2 regions of the Stappia sp. ICDLI1TA098 genome follow, and region 1 is predicted to be linked to the other one. Evidence: predicted binding sites of a transcription regulator. Region 1 holds the regulator's gene; the other holds the start of a gene.

Region 1 (6,656 bases):
GCGGCGAGCCACCGTTTAGCATGGCCTCTTGTCACCGCCAAAGCCGGAAATCGCAGTCCGGAGGCGCGTTTTCCGGCATGGCGCCTTCCCGGCGGACAGGAGACCGCAAGCGCGGGGGGCGCTTGCCGGAGGGATCTCGGCGATGGCGAAGGGGGAGGAGCGGGACGACGGGGCGGACAAGGGCCCCGCGCGCACTCGTTCGTTCCCGTTTCGTTCAGATTCGCGGTCGCTCTCTCGGGATGATCCGCGCGGGAATTCTGGCAGGAAGGGCCGCGCTCACGCCGGCGATCTTGTCGACGCGTTGGACAATGATCATGCGCGCCAGGGATCGCGCGACGAAGCGGGGCAGGGGGCGCTCAGGCGGTTCATGCTTCGACGACGGAGCCGGTTCTCGGGCGCTGGATACGGCGACGCGAGGTGGCAGGGGCTTGGCGACGCGGTTGTCGAGGCGCTGGCCGCCGGGCGCGGGCTCCCCTGGGCGAGCCTTGCCTTCATTTTCGGCATTGCCGGCTATTTCGCGCTTCCAGCCGAGCCGTCCGCCGGCTTTCTGATTGCCGTTTCGGGCGGGCTCGGCGTTCTCGTCTTGCGGGGGCGGCGCAGGGGCGAGGCCGCACTGCTGCTCTTGCTGGGCGCTCTGGTCGTCTCCGGGCTTGCAACCGGGGCGCTGCGCACGGTGCTGGTGGCCGCACCGGTGCTCGAGCGGGCGCGAACGGTGACGCTTGAGGGCTTTGTCGCCACGGTGGAGGAGACCGAAAGCGGTGTCCGTCTCGAGGTCGCGGTCGTCGCGGCCAAGGGACTTCGGGCGGATGTCATGCCGGAACGTGTGCGGGTCACGGTGCGCTCGCGTCTCGATGCGCCCTTGCGCGTCGCGGATGGCGTGCGGGTGCGTGCCCGGCTGATGCCGCCGCCCGGGGCGGTGATGCCGGGAAGCTATGACTATTCCTTCCGCGCCTTTTTCGACGGGATCGGGGCGACCGGCTTCGCATTCGGCGCTCCGCAGCGGGTTGATCTTGGAACCGCCCCGCTGCTCCTGCGCCTCAAGGCGGGGCTCGGGGCGTTGCGCATGACGATCGCCGGCCGCGTCCAGGCGGCACTCGGGGAGACGGTCGCAGGCGCGCTGGCCGTCGCGCTCATCGTCGGCGACCGAACGGCCATTCCGCCAGATGTCACCGAGGTACTGCGGACGGCGGGCCTGGCCCACATCCTGGCGATCTCCGGCCTTCACATGGCGCTCTTTTCGGGGGCGGTGTTTTTCGTCGCACGCGCTGGTCTGGCGCTTTCGCGCAAGCTCGCGGACGAACAGCCCATAGACATCTGGGCGTCGGGCGCGGCACTGGCGGCGGCGACCTTCTATCTGCTCGTCTCGGGAACCTCGGTCGCCACCCAACGCGCCTTCGCGATGACCGTTCTGGTGTTGATGGGCAGGCTGGTCGGCCGACGGGCGCTCACCTTGCGCAATGCCGCGCTTGCAGCGCTCGTGATCCTTGTGGCGACGCCGGAAGCGCTGCTCGATCCGGGGCTCCAGATGTCGTTTGCCGCGGTCGTCGCGTTGATCGCCGCCTATGAGGAACTGCTGGCCCGCCGGAGCCCGGCGCGGCGCGAGCCCGACGGTGGCGGCGCGGGCGTTACGGCGGTGGCGGTGAGCGGCTTGCGCGTCTCCACCCGCTGGCTCGGTGCGATCCTGCTGACCTCGCTGATCGCCGGCACCGCGACAGGCGCCATCGGCGCCTATCATTTCCACCGGGTCGCGCCGCTCGGTCCTCTCGTCAATCTCCTGGCGATGCCGGTGGTGACGCTCGTCGTCATGCCTTTCGCGGTGCTGTCTCTGGCGCTGATGCCGCTGGGGCTCGAATTGCTGCCGCTTGCCGCGATGGGGGCCGGACTCGATCTCGTCGTCGCCATGTCGCGATGGGCGGCAGAGCGGACGCCGGGGGACGGCATCGTTGGCGCGCCGTCGCTCATCGCCACGCTGCTGGTGGTGACGACGGGCGCGCTCCTTTGCCTGGCCCCGCGTGGCACACGCAAGCTTGCCGGGGTTCCACTGGCGCTGGCGATCTGGCTGCAGTCGGTCGATCGGCATCCGGACATGCTGATTGCGGAGAACGGTCGCCATGTCGCGCTGCGCGATCCGGCGGGGCGGCTGATGGTGACGGCACGGCCGACAGGCTTTGCCGGCGAAATGTGGCTGCGCGCCGACGGGGTGGGGCCGAAGTCCTTTGCCGAACGCCACCTGACGCGCGGGCGCATGAATTGCGATGCTCTCGGGTGCGTGGCAACCGCCCATGCGGCAACGTCCGGCTCGCCGCTTGTCGTGGCGCTGACGCGCGCGCCGGAGGGGCTTGCCGAGGATTGCGAGCGCGCCGACATTCTCGTCACGCCGCTGCAGGCGCCGACCGATTGCGCGGCGCGCTGGATCTTCGACGGCCCGCGCCTTGCGCGTGACGGCGCCACGGCGCTCTATTTTGACGTCGACGAGACCGCAGCGGAACCTGGTCGCGAAGAGGCCGCCACCCTGTCGGTCGGCACTGAGGAACCTGCGAGGCCGGCCCGGCAGGGCAGTGCGGCCGAACCGGGGCAGCGGAGCATCGGCCCGCCGGCCCGCGTCGGTGTTTCGCTCGGGAATGCCAGCGATGACGACCTGGACGAAAAGCCTCCAGGGCCGGCCGCCAGCCTCGCTGCGATCTCCGTCGAGAAGAGGGCAGGTCGCCCTCGCGCGCGGCAAGGAGAAGGCGGACAGACAGAGGGAGAGCAGGCAGAGCAACTGGGGGGAAAGCAGACCGGGGGGAGGCGGATAGAGGAGAGTGAGGCGCAAGATACGCGGCAGCGGCAGGTGCGGGCAGATGCAACTGCAACGCCGATGCGCGCGATGCAAGCGACAGGCGTGCCCTCCGCCTCCTTGTCTGGATCGGGGGCAAAGGGGCAAGGTCACCCGGCGTTGCGGGTGACGGCAGTGCCTTCCTATCGCTGGCGCCGTCCGTGGACGCCATCGGTTCCTGTCGCTCAGTAGCGACGGAAGAGCGAGACGAGCTTGCCCTGAACCTTCACCCGGCCGGGACCGAAGATGCGCGTTTCATAGGCAGGGTTCGCCGCCTCCAGCGCGATCGACGCGCCTTTCTTGCGCAACCGCTTCAGCGTCGCTTCCTCGTCGTCGACAAGGGCCACGACGATGTCACCGCTGTCGGCACTGTCGGAACGGCGGATCACCACCGTGTCGCCGTCGAGAATGCCGGCCTCGATCATCGAATCGCCGCGCACCTCGAGTGCGTAATGCTCGCCGTTTCCGAGAAGGTCGGCCGGCATGGAGATCGTGTGGCTGTGGGTCTGGATCGCCTCGATCGGCACGCCGGCGGCAATTCGCCCCATCACGGGAATGGAAATATTCTCCGATTCGGTGACAGGCGCGGGCGGGGCGGTCTCGCGCGGCCGGCCGAGCGAGCCTTCGATGACGGAAGGCGAAAACCCCTGACTGCGCGGCGCGGCCAGACCGGGGGAAACGGATTCGGGCAACTTGATGATTTCGAGCGCGCGCGCGCGGTTCGGCAGCCGGCGAATGAAGCCGCGCTCCTCCAGCGCGGTGATCAGGCGATGAATGCCGGACTTCGAGCGAAGGTCGAGCGCATCCTTCATCTCGTCGAAGGAGGGCGGCACGCCGGCTTCCTTGAGCCTCTCATGGATGAAGAGAAGCAATTCGTGCTGCTTGCGCGTCAACATTCTGCGGCATCCCCCATCGGCGCTCCGCGCGCCGGCGACTCATGTTCCCGGACAAATCATGAACATAGTCTAGCCGTTCCCGGCTTGTTCCACAACCGCCGTTTCGCGGCGAGGTCGTCAGCGGCGGTCGAGGCGGAGGACGGGGACGCGGGTTTCAGCGGCGAGCGCGGCGCCGTGGGGCGGGCGGACCACCAGCGCCTCGGCCAGTGCGAACGTGGCGAGCATCGAGGAATCCTGTCGCGGGAAGGGGAGAACCCGCTCGATCCCATCCTCGCCGATGACAAGGCTGGCGCGCAGGTAGTCCTCGCGCCGGTCGTTTTCGCCGACCGCCGCCGCCAGCGGCAGCATTTCCGCGCCGCGCTTGCCGGCTTCCGGCAGCCCCGAGAGCGCGTCGATCAACGGACGCAGGAAGAGCAGGGCGCAGACGAGGCTGGAGACCGGATTGCCAGGCAGCCCCAGCACGCGCATGTCACCGATGGCACCAGCCATCAGCGGCTTGCCGGGGCGCATGGCGATACGCCAGAAGGCGAGCTCCATTCCCGCAAGCCCGAGGGCATCCTGCACGAGATCGTGGTCGCCGACCGACGCGCCGCCCAACGTCACGAGAATGTCGGCACGGGCCGACCGTGCCGCCTGGATGCGCTCGGCCAGCGCGTGCTGCGTGTCGCGGGCGATGCCGAGGCGGATGGCCTCGCCGCCGCAATCCTCGACGAAGGCGGCAAGGCCGGTGTCGTTGGAAGCGATGATCTGGTCGTCAGCCGGGTTGCCGCCGGGCTCGACCAGTTCGTCGCCGGTCGCCAGGATCGCCACGCGCGGCCGGCGACGCACCGCGAGATGAGCGTGGTTCATCGCCGCGGCGAGCGCCAGGTCGCGAAAGCCGAGCCTGGTTCCGGCGCAAAGCAGCACATCTCCCTCGGCAAAGTCGAGGCCGGCGGCGCGCACGTAACGCCCTTCGGGCTCGCTCTCCAACGCGGTCACAATGTCGCCGTCGCGCGTCGCATTCTCCTGAATGAGGATCGTATCGGAGCCCTCGGGCAGCGGCGCACCGGTGAAGATGCGCACGGTCTCTCCCGGACCCACCCGTCCGGCGAAGGCATGGCCGGCGGGGGCCTCGCCGATTAGTCGCAGGGTCGCCGGCGTCGCGGCGATGTCGGCGGCGCGCACGGCGTAGCCGTCCATGGCGGAGGCGGCGAAGGGCGGCTGCGTGCGGCGGGCGGCGAGATCGGCGGCAAGGACGCGGCCGTTCGCCTCGGCGAGCGCGACGGTTTCCACCGCCAGCGGCTCGACGCCGCCGACAAGCCGTGCAAGCGCCTCCTCGACGGAAATCAGGCTCATGGCGTGTCGGGCTCCAGGTCGTCGCCGTCGAGCACCCAGTCGCCGGACTTGCCGCCCGACTTGGCGGTGACGCGAATGTCGCCGATGACCATGCCCCGGTCGACGGCCTTGGCCATGTCGTAGATCGTCAGGCAGGCGATGCTGGCCGCCGTCAGCGCCTCCATCTCGACGCCCGTCTGACCGGCGAGACGCACCGTGGCGCTGACCCTGAGGCCTGGCAGCGCGTCGTCCGGCTCGATGTCGACGGAGACCCGGGACAGGGCGAGGGGATGGCAGAGCGGCACGAGTTCATGGGTGCGCTTGGCGGCCATGATGCCGGCGATGCGCGCGGTGCCCAGAACGTCGCCCTTCCTGGCGTTGCCGGAGCGGATCATCTCCAGCGTCTCGGGCTTCATGCGCACATGCCCCCTGGCCGTCGCCTCCCGCGTGGTCACGGCCTTGCCGGACACATCGACCATGTTGGCCGCGCCGCTGTCGTCGAGATGGGTGAGCTTGGGGGTGTCGGCAGTCATGTGCTCATGCGTCCCTTGCACGGGCGAAAGGTCACTCGGCCGCGGCGGCGTCGTCGCGCGCCAGCAGCCGGCGGGTGGCGCCGGCGACGTCGTCCTGGCGCATCAGGCTTTCGCCGATGAGGAAGGTGGAAATGCCGGAGTTGCCCATGCGGGCAAGATCGTGCGGCGTGAAGAGGCCGGATTCGCCCACCACCAGCCGGTCGGAGGGTACCATCGGCGCAAGCGCCTCGCTGGTCGCCAGATCGGTCTCGAAGGTGCGCAGATTGCGGTTGTTGATGCCGACGAGCGGAGAGGAGAGCAGCAGCGCCCGTTCCATCTCCACCGCGTCATGCACCTCGATCAGCACGTCCATGCCGAGGTCGAGCGCGGTATTCTCGAGCATCGCTGCGGTTTTGTCGTCGACGGCGGAGAGAATGATCAGGATGCAGTCGGCGCCCCAGGCACGCGCCTCGTAGACCTGATAGGTGTCGAAGAGAAAGTCCTTGCGCAGCGCCGGCAGGGAAGTCGCGCCGCGCGCGGCGGCGAGGAACTCCGGTGCGCCCTGGAACGAAGGTCCATCGGTCAGCACCGAAAGACAGGCCGCTCCGCCCTCTTCATAGGCGCGGGCAAGTGCGGGCGGGTCGAAATCGGGGCGGATCAGCCCCTTGGAAGGGCTTGCCTTCTTGATCTCCGCAATAAGACCGTAGTCGCCGGCGCGGCGCCGCGTGAGAAGCGCGTCGTAAAAGCCGCGCGGAGCGTCGGCGGCGGCCGCGCGCCGTTCGATCTCCGCCTGCGGCACACTGGCCTTCGCGGCGGCGATCTCCTCGCGCTTGTAGGCCTCGATCCGCTTGAGGATGTCAGTCATTGCCGCTCTCCCGGTTGGACACGGCGACAAGGCGCTTCAGCCGGTCGAGCGCGGCGCCATCGTCGATCGAGCGGGCGGCCATGGCCACGCCCTCGGCGAGCGTGCCCGCCTTGCCGGCGACCACCAGGGTCGCGCCGGCGTTCATCAGAACGGTGTCGCGATAGGCGCTCTTTTCGCCGTCGAGCACGCCCTTGAGCGCGACGGCGTTGTCCGCTGCCTCTCCGCCCTTCAGGTCCTCCGGCCGGCAGATCGGA
Region 2 (6,656 bases), on a different contig from region 1:
GATGCGGCGCGCGCGATGGACGGGCCGCATCCCACCTTCGGCACCGACCAGGAGGCTTCGGCCGTCGCCGAGCTTCTGGCGGCCAACAGCCTGCCAAGCGGGCGCATGGTCAATGGCTTCACCCCGACGCTGGTCAACACCGGGTCCGAGCTCGTGCTCTTCGACACCGGGCTTGGTGGCGAGGCGGGGTCCCTGCCCGAGCAGATCCGGGCTGCCGGCTATGCGCCCGAGCAGATCGACGTCGTCGTGCTGACCCACATGCACCCGGACCATATCGGCGGGCTGATGCGCGACGGAAAGCCGACCTTCGCCAACGCACGCTATGTCACCGGGCAGTCGGAATACGACTTCTGGTCGGCGGAGGCGCGCATGACCGGCCCGACCGAAGGCGTCGCCAAGCTGGTCCACGCCAATGTCACGCCGCTTGCCGAGAAAACCACCTTCATCGGCAACGAGGGCACGGTCGTCTCCGGCATCTCCGGCATCGACACCTTCGGCCATACGCCGGGCCACATGTCGTTCCACCTGGAAAGCGAAGGCCAGCGGCTGCTCGTGTGGGGCGACGTCGCCAACCACTTCGTCGTTTCCGTGCAGCGGCCGGACTGGCATGTGCGCTACGACATGGACAAGGCGCAGGCCGCAGCGACGCGCAAGCGGATCTTCGACATGGCCGCCGCCGACCGCCTGCCGGTCATCGGCTATCACATGCCGTTCCCCGGCATCGGCTACATCCAGTCCTCCGGTGAGGGCTACCGCTGGGCGCCGGAGACCTATCAGTTCGAACTGTGAGGGCGCGGCGGACCGCCGCCGCCCCACCCGCCTGGCCTCCCCGGCCCCCGGAGCGATCCGGGGGCCTTTTTCGTTTCGCGCGGAGCCGCACTCAGGGTCTGGTCGCCCGTCCGGCCGCCAGATCGTCATGCCCGCCCCCTGTCATGAATAACAGGGATTTCGGAACGTAGTTTTTCCGCCGGCCGAAATCATCAATGTGACGCTGCGTTTTTATCATCTGTAATTATTACAGTAACTCGAGATCACATTTCAGTCACATCTAGGTTCCGCCACGATCATTCCCCACTGTTACCCCTTGACAGCCTATTTATCGCCCGCACCGACCGCCACCTTGCTTCACATGGACGGCACCACCGCCGGCCTGCGGTCTCCCAGTCCCAACGGGGAGACCGGCAGACTGACCAAAAGGAGGCACCCATGAAGAAGACGATCATCGCGCTTGCCGCTCTCACCTCGTTCACCGGCGCGGCCCTTGCACAGGCCCCGAGCTTCGCGGAGATCGACGTCGACCAGAACGGCGAACTCTCCATCGCGGAGCTCGCGACGGCGATGCCGAATCTCACCCAGGAGGCCTTCAACACAGCGGACGCGGACGGCAACGGCTCGCTTTCCGAGGCCGAGTTCGAGGTGCTCACCTCCAACAGCGGCGGCTAACCGGCGCTGCGAGACAGGCTCCGCCTCCCACTCGTCCCACGTGGGAGGCGGGGCCTGCCCCTTTTTTCAGCTTTCCAGAAGTTCTCCCCCTGCCAATACCTCCCCCGACGCACCTGCCGCCCCTCCGGGCGGCATTTTTTTGGGCCCCCGAAATTCGCGTGGGCGCGCGGAATGCCTCAGTCCAACAGGACCGGGCCAACTCCGTCTTTTCCCAACACATCCTCGGGGTTGCGCAGCGGGCAAGCCTCCATGGAAAGGCATCCGCAGCCGATACAGCCCTGCAAGTCGTCACGAAGCTGACTGAGCGCCCTTATTCGTTGCTCCAGCCGATCTTTCCAACTCGCGGAGAATACGCGCCATTCCTGAGCAGTGGGCGCGCGGTCTTCGGGTAGGGAAGACAGCGTTTCCTTGATCTCGGCGAGAGAGATCCCTGCCCGCTGCGCTATTCGGATAATTGCGACAAGCCGAAGGAGGCCGCGTGGATACCGCCGCTGATTGCCTGCGGTCCGGCGCGATTTGAGCACACCTTTTTTCTCGTAAAAGTGCAGGGTCGATATGGCGACGCCCGAGCGTCTGGCCATCTCTCCGACAGTCAGTTCGGTTTTCATGCTGGCACCTTGGCAAACCTCGACATTACTTCAGCTTATCGCGACATCCGTGCGACCGGGCAAGCACATTCCGTACGGCCAGAGCGCGCAAGGATTCCCCTTGACCTAAACCATAGTCGAGGTCGTACAAGCTCGCTCCACAGCGACCACAAAGCCAGAAGACGAAAAATGTCATCCAATTCCATTTCCGGTTCTCCGCCCCCCGCTCGCGGAGATGTCGAGGCCAGGGCCAACTGGCCTGCGGTCTTCACGTTGTCCTTCGGGCTCTTCGGCCTTGTGACCACCGAACTTCTCCCCATCGGTCTCATCACGCCCATGGCGTCCGAGCTTGGCGTCAGCGACGGCGCCGCCGGCCAGGCCGTTACCGCCACGGCGATCATCGCCGCCGTGGCGGGCCCGCTGCTCGTTCTCGGATCGGGACACCTCGACCGGCAAAGACTGGTCCGAATTCTGGGTATCCTGTTCTTCGTTGCCACTTCGATGTCTGCACTGGCCCCCAGCCTGCCTGTGCTGCTTGCCGCGCGCGCCTTGCTGGGCGTTGCGCTTGGCGGGACATGGGCCATGGCAATCGCATTGACGATGCGCCTCGTGCCGGGTGGAAAGGTTCCTCTGGCCCTGTCCATCATCTTCACCGGCGTATCCGTCGCGAACGTCATTGCCGCACCTATCGGCGCCTATCTCAGCGATGTCCTGAGCTGGCGCGCCGCCTTCTTGATGGCCGCGGCCGTCGCTTTCATCGCCCTTGCCGGGCAGGTTTTGACGATCCCCAGGCTTCCGACAGCCACCCCGCCCAGCATCGCGTCGTTCCGGATGACCTTGAGCCGCCCGGCAGTGCTGACAGGCCTGACAACCGTGTTCTTCGTCCTTTGTGGAAACACGGCCGGCATCTCCTTCGTCCGGCCCTTCCTGGAAGCCGGCCCGCAGCTCGACGTAAAGACGATCTCAATCGTGCTGCTGACCTTCGGTGTCGCCGGTTTCTTCGGAAACCTGATCGGCGGAGCGCTGTCCTCCCGCAGTCCCGCTCTGACTGCCGCCGGCGGGGCGCTCGTCATCGCGGCTGGAACGACAGTTCTGGCCAGCCAGGGGAGCACGACGCCCATCATCTTCGTCGCAACCGCGATCTGGGGGCTCGGCTTCGGAACGTTCCCGGTCGCGATATCGAGCTGGAATGCCCAGGCAGCGCCCGATCAGGCCGAAACTGCGGGGGCGCTTCTGTCGACAGCCTTTCAAGTTGCCATCGCGAGCGGTGCCGTACTTGGCGGCCTCTTGCTGGAAGGACTTGGCGCGGTCGCCCCGATCTACAGCGCCGGACTTGCTGCCGTGACCCGCGCGTCCGTCATGCTCTTTATTGGCGGCTCGACGGAGCGACCGCGCCCGACCTGCTAACGCCGGCGGCCGCATTGCACGACCCCATGGCATGGCCGCCCGCTCTACAGCGCGCGGCCATGCTGTCGCCATAGCCTCAGATCAGGCACCGGCTTCAATGGCGCAGCTTTGTCTCGCATAGCCGCCTACACAGAAAGCGAGCGTCCGTCACTTTTCCATGGCCGCCGGTGCTGCAGGTCTTCTGGCACGCCCCTCCACGGGTCTCTTTTCAGCGCTATTTGTTCCTGATATGTTCACACTATTAGGCGTGACTCAGGCTGATGCCGATCAGGAGCAGACAGGCAATGCAGACGGGCAGGACGCAGCGTCCTCTTTCCCCTCCTCTTCCCCCGGCGCCGGAGCCCGGCGCGCCGCCCGCCGGCGATGCCCGCGGCGCATCCGGACGCGGCGCGGGCCTCAACATGGCCGGGCGCTACGAGCGGGAAAGCAGCGAGATCTTCGACGACGGCTGGGGAACGCTCGACGAGATCGAAACCCTGCGCACCCACGTCCACGAGGAGCGCGCGCGAACGATCATCACCCGCAACGAATCGCCCGACATTTCCTTCGACCGCTCGATCAATCCCTATCGCGGCTGTGAGCACGGGTGCGTCTACTGCTTCGCCAGGCCGAGCCACGCCTATGTCGGGTTGTCGCCAGGACTCGACTTCGAAAGCCGCCTGACCGTCAAGCCCAACGCGGCGGAGCTGCTCGAGCGGGAATTGTCGCGCCCCGGCTACGCGCCGCGCACCATCGCCATCGGCACCAACACCGACCCCTATCAGCCCATCGAGCGCCAGTGGAAGATCATGCGCGAGATCCTGACCGTTCTCGACCGCTGCAATCATCCTGTCGGCATCGTCACGAAGTCGGCGCTGGTGCTTCGCGACATCGACATTCTGGGCCCCATGGCAGAGCGCGGCCTGGTCAAGGTGGCGCTCTCGATCACGACGCTCGACCGCAAGCTGGCGCGCACGATGGAGCCGCGCGCCGCAACGCCCGAAAAGCGGCTCGCCGCCATCCGCGGCCTGTCCGAGGCGGGCATACCGACAAGCGTGATGGTTGCCCCCGTGATCCCGGCGCTCACCGATTCGGAAATGGAGCGGATCCTGGAGAGCGCCCACGAGGCAGGCGCGCGCGAGGCGGGCTACATCCTGCTGCGCCTTCCTATCGAGGTAAGCCCGCTCTTCCGCGACTGGCTGTTGCGGCACCGCCCCGACAGCTATCGCCATGTCATGAACCTCGTGCGCTCGATGCGCGGCGGCAAGGATTACGACGCGCAGTGGCAGAAGCGCATGAAGGGCGAGGGCCCCTATGCCGAGCAGCTTGGCCGCCGGTTTCAGCTCGCGGCAAAACGCATCGGCATGAACGCCAAGCGGCGGGCGCTGAACAAGGACGCCTTCCTCGCGCCGCGCGCGGGCGGCGTCCAGCTGCAACTGTTTTGACCGCAGCGTCGTGACCGGCTTGCCGCACCTCCGCGCAGCGATGCCCGTACTTGTCTTTGCCGGCGTTTCGCGGCAGGAACGTCAGATGAGGCACGCTCCCCCCTATCCCGACGCGCAGGCATGACCCTTCGCGGATCCATGCCGCTCTTCGACCGGCTCGAGATACCTGACGCCATCGACCCCGGTGCGGAAGCCCGGATCGCGGCACGCTTCGACAATCGGCTCGCGGGCATCGACGAGGCCGGGCGCGGGCCCTGGGCCGGACCGGTCGCCGTGGCGGCGGTAGTCCTCGTACCGGGCGACGTGCCGGACGGTCTCGCCGATTCCAAGGTGCTCAAGGAGGCCGAACGCGAAAGGCTCTTCGAGGAGATCTGCGCACGCGCCCATGTGGCGCTTGCCTATGCGGCACCGGAAACCATCGACAGGCGCAACATTCGCGCAGCGACCCTGGCTGCCATGGCGCGCGCGGCACGCGCCCTTCCACTGTCCCCGACCTTTTGCCTGATTGACGGACGCGACGTACCGCCGGGGCTTCCTGTTCCGGGCGCAGCCGTCGTCAAGGGAGACGGCCGGCTGATGTGCGTCGCAGCCGCTTCCATCATCGCAAAGGTCGCGCGCGACCGGCTGATGAAGCGCATGGCGACCCATTGGCCCGCCTATGGCTTCGACGGCCACAAGGGCTACGGCACGGCCCGACACGCCGCCGCGCTTGCCGAGGCCGGCGTATCGCCGCTGCACCGGATGAGCTTCCGTCCGGTCGCTGCTGCAGCCGCGGCCGGCAAAGCACCCGACAAAGACCGCTGACGGCGGCCGCATCGCCCCCGCAAGACAGTTCCCTGAAAAGACAGCGCACTGAAACGCAAAAACGGCCCCGAAGGGCCGTTCGCGTTTTCGCGTCCGCGCGGGCGCCAGGCACCCGGGGGCGAACTCAGTTCAGACGGGTCTTGACCGCATCGATGCTCTCGGAGAGCAACTTCTCGCTGACCGCGCCGGTGACCTTCTTCGACAGAATCGCACGGGCGGCCTCGATGGCCAGGTCGGAGGCGCGTGCCTTGACCTCGGCAATCGCCTGCCCCTCGGCCTGCGCGATCTTCTGCTCGGCGGCAACCGTGCGCCGGGCGATCATCTCCTCGAGGGCGGCATTCGCCTCGACCGTCATGCGGTCCGCCTCGCGCTTGGCCTCGGCAATGATGCCCTCGGCCTCGCCTTCGGCTTCCTGACGACGACGCTGATAGTCGGCGAGGAGAGCCTGCGCCTCCTCACGCAGCTTGCGCGCGTCGTCCAGTTCCTTGCGGATCGTGTCCGCCCGCTTGTCGAGCGAGCTTCCGATCATGCCAGGGACCTTGAAATAGGCCAGCACGACAAAGAACAGAATCAGGCCGACCAGTGCCCATGCTGTGGCGTCCATCAGCGCGTCCTCACTTCATCGCCGCGTCGACGGCGGTGTTAAGTTCCTTCTCCGTCGGCGCCTTTCCGATCAGCGTCTCGACGAGAGCGGAAGTCGTCTCGGTCGCGATTTCGCCGACGCTGGCGAGCGCGGAGGTCTTGATCTCGGCAATGTGCTGCTCTGCGGCAGCCAGCTTCCCGGCAAGATCTTCCTCGGTCTGGTGACGGCGGCTGTCGACCTCGGTCTTGAGCTTGTCGCGCGTCTCCTGGGCGATCTTGTGCGCCTTGTCGCGTGCCTCGGCGAGCGCCTGCTCGTAGGCGGCGATGGCGGCGTTGCTCTCCTCGTTGAGGCGGTTCGCCTCGGCGACGTCGCCCGCGATGCGATCGCGGCGGTCCTCGAGGATGCCGC

The links. The regulator LexA, encoded in region 1, represses DNA repair genes until DNA is damaged. The targets are predictions, from matches to a motif close to TGTTCNNNNTGTGTTCNG.
Region 2: the regulator LexA is predicted to act here: its motif matches at 3,657-3,674, upstream of ACSLUQ_RS11325 (PA0069 family radical SAM protein).

What each region holds. Positions count from the first base shown of each region.
Region 1 is NZ_JBTZBT010000001.1:1,390,974-1,397,629, forward strand. It holds gene ACSLUQ_RS06260 (ComEC/Rec2 family competence protein) at 368-3,007, shown strand; gene lexA (transcriptional repressor LexA) at 3,001-3,711, opposite strand; gene ACSLUQ_RS06270 (molybdopterin molybdotransferase MoeA) at 3,829-5,046, opposite strand; gene moaC (cyclic pyranopterin monophosphate synthase MoaC) at 5,043-5,558, opposite strand; gene trpC (indole-3-glycerol phosphate synthase TrpC) at 5,590-6,402, opposite strand; gene trpD (anthranilate phosphoribosyltransferase) at 6,395-6,656, opposite strand, start outside.
Region 2 is NZ_JBTZBT010000002.1:210,908-217,563, forward strand. It holds gene ACSLUQ_RS11305 (MBL fold metallo-hydrolase) at 1-789, shown strand, start outside; gene ACSLUQ_RS11310 (hypothetical protein) at 1,207-1,443, shown strand; gene soxR (redox-sensitive transcriptional activator SoxR) at 1,620-2,051, opposite strand; gene ACSLUQ_RS11320 (MFS transporter) at 2,220-3,437, shown strand; gene ACSLUQ_RS11325 (PA0069 family radical SAM protein) at 3,722-4,861, shown strand; gene ACSLUQ_RS11330 (ribonuclease HII) at 4,982-5,665, shown strand; gene ACSLUQ_RS11335 (F0F1 ATP synthase subunit B) at 5,790-6,269, opposite strand; gene ACSLUQ_RS11340 (F0F1 ATP synthase subunit B) at 6,280-6,656, opposite strand, start outside.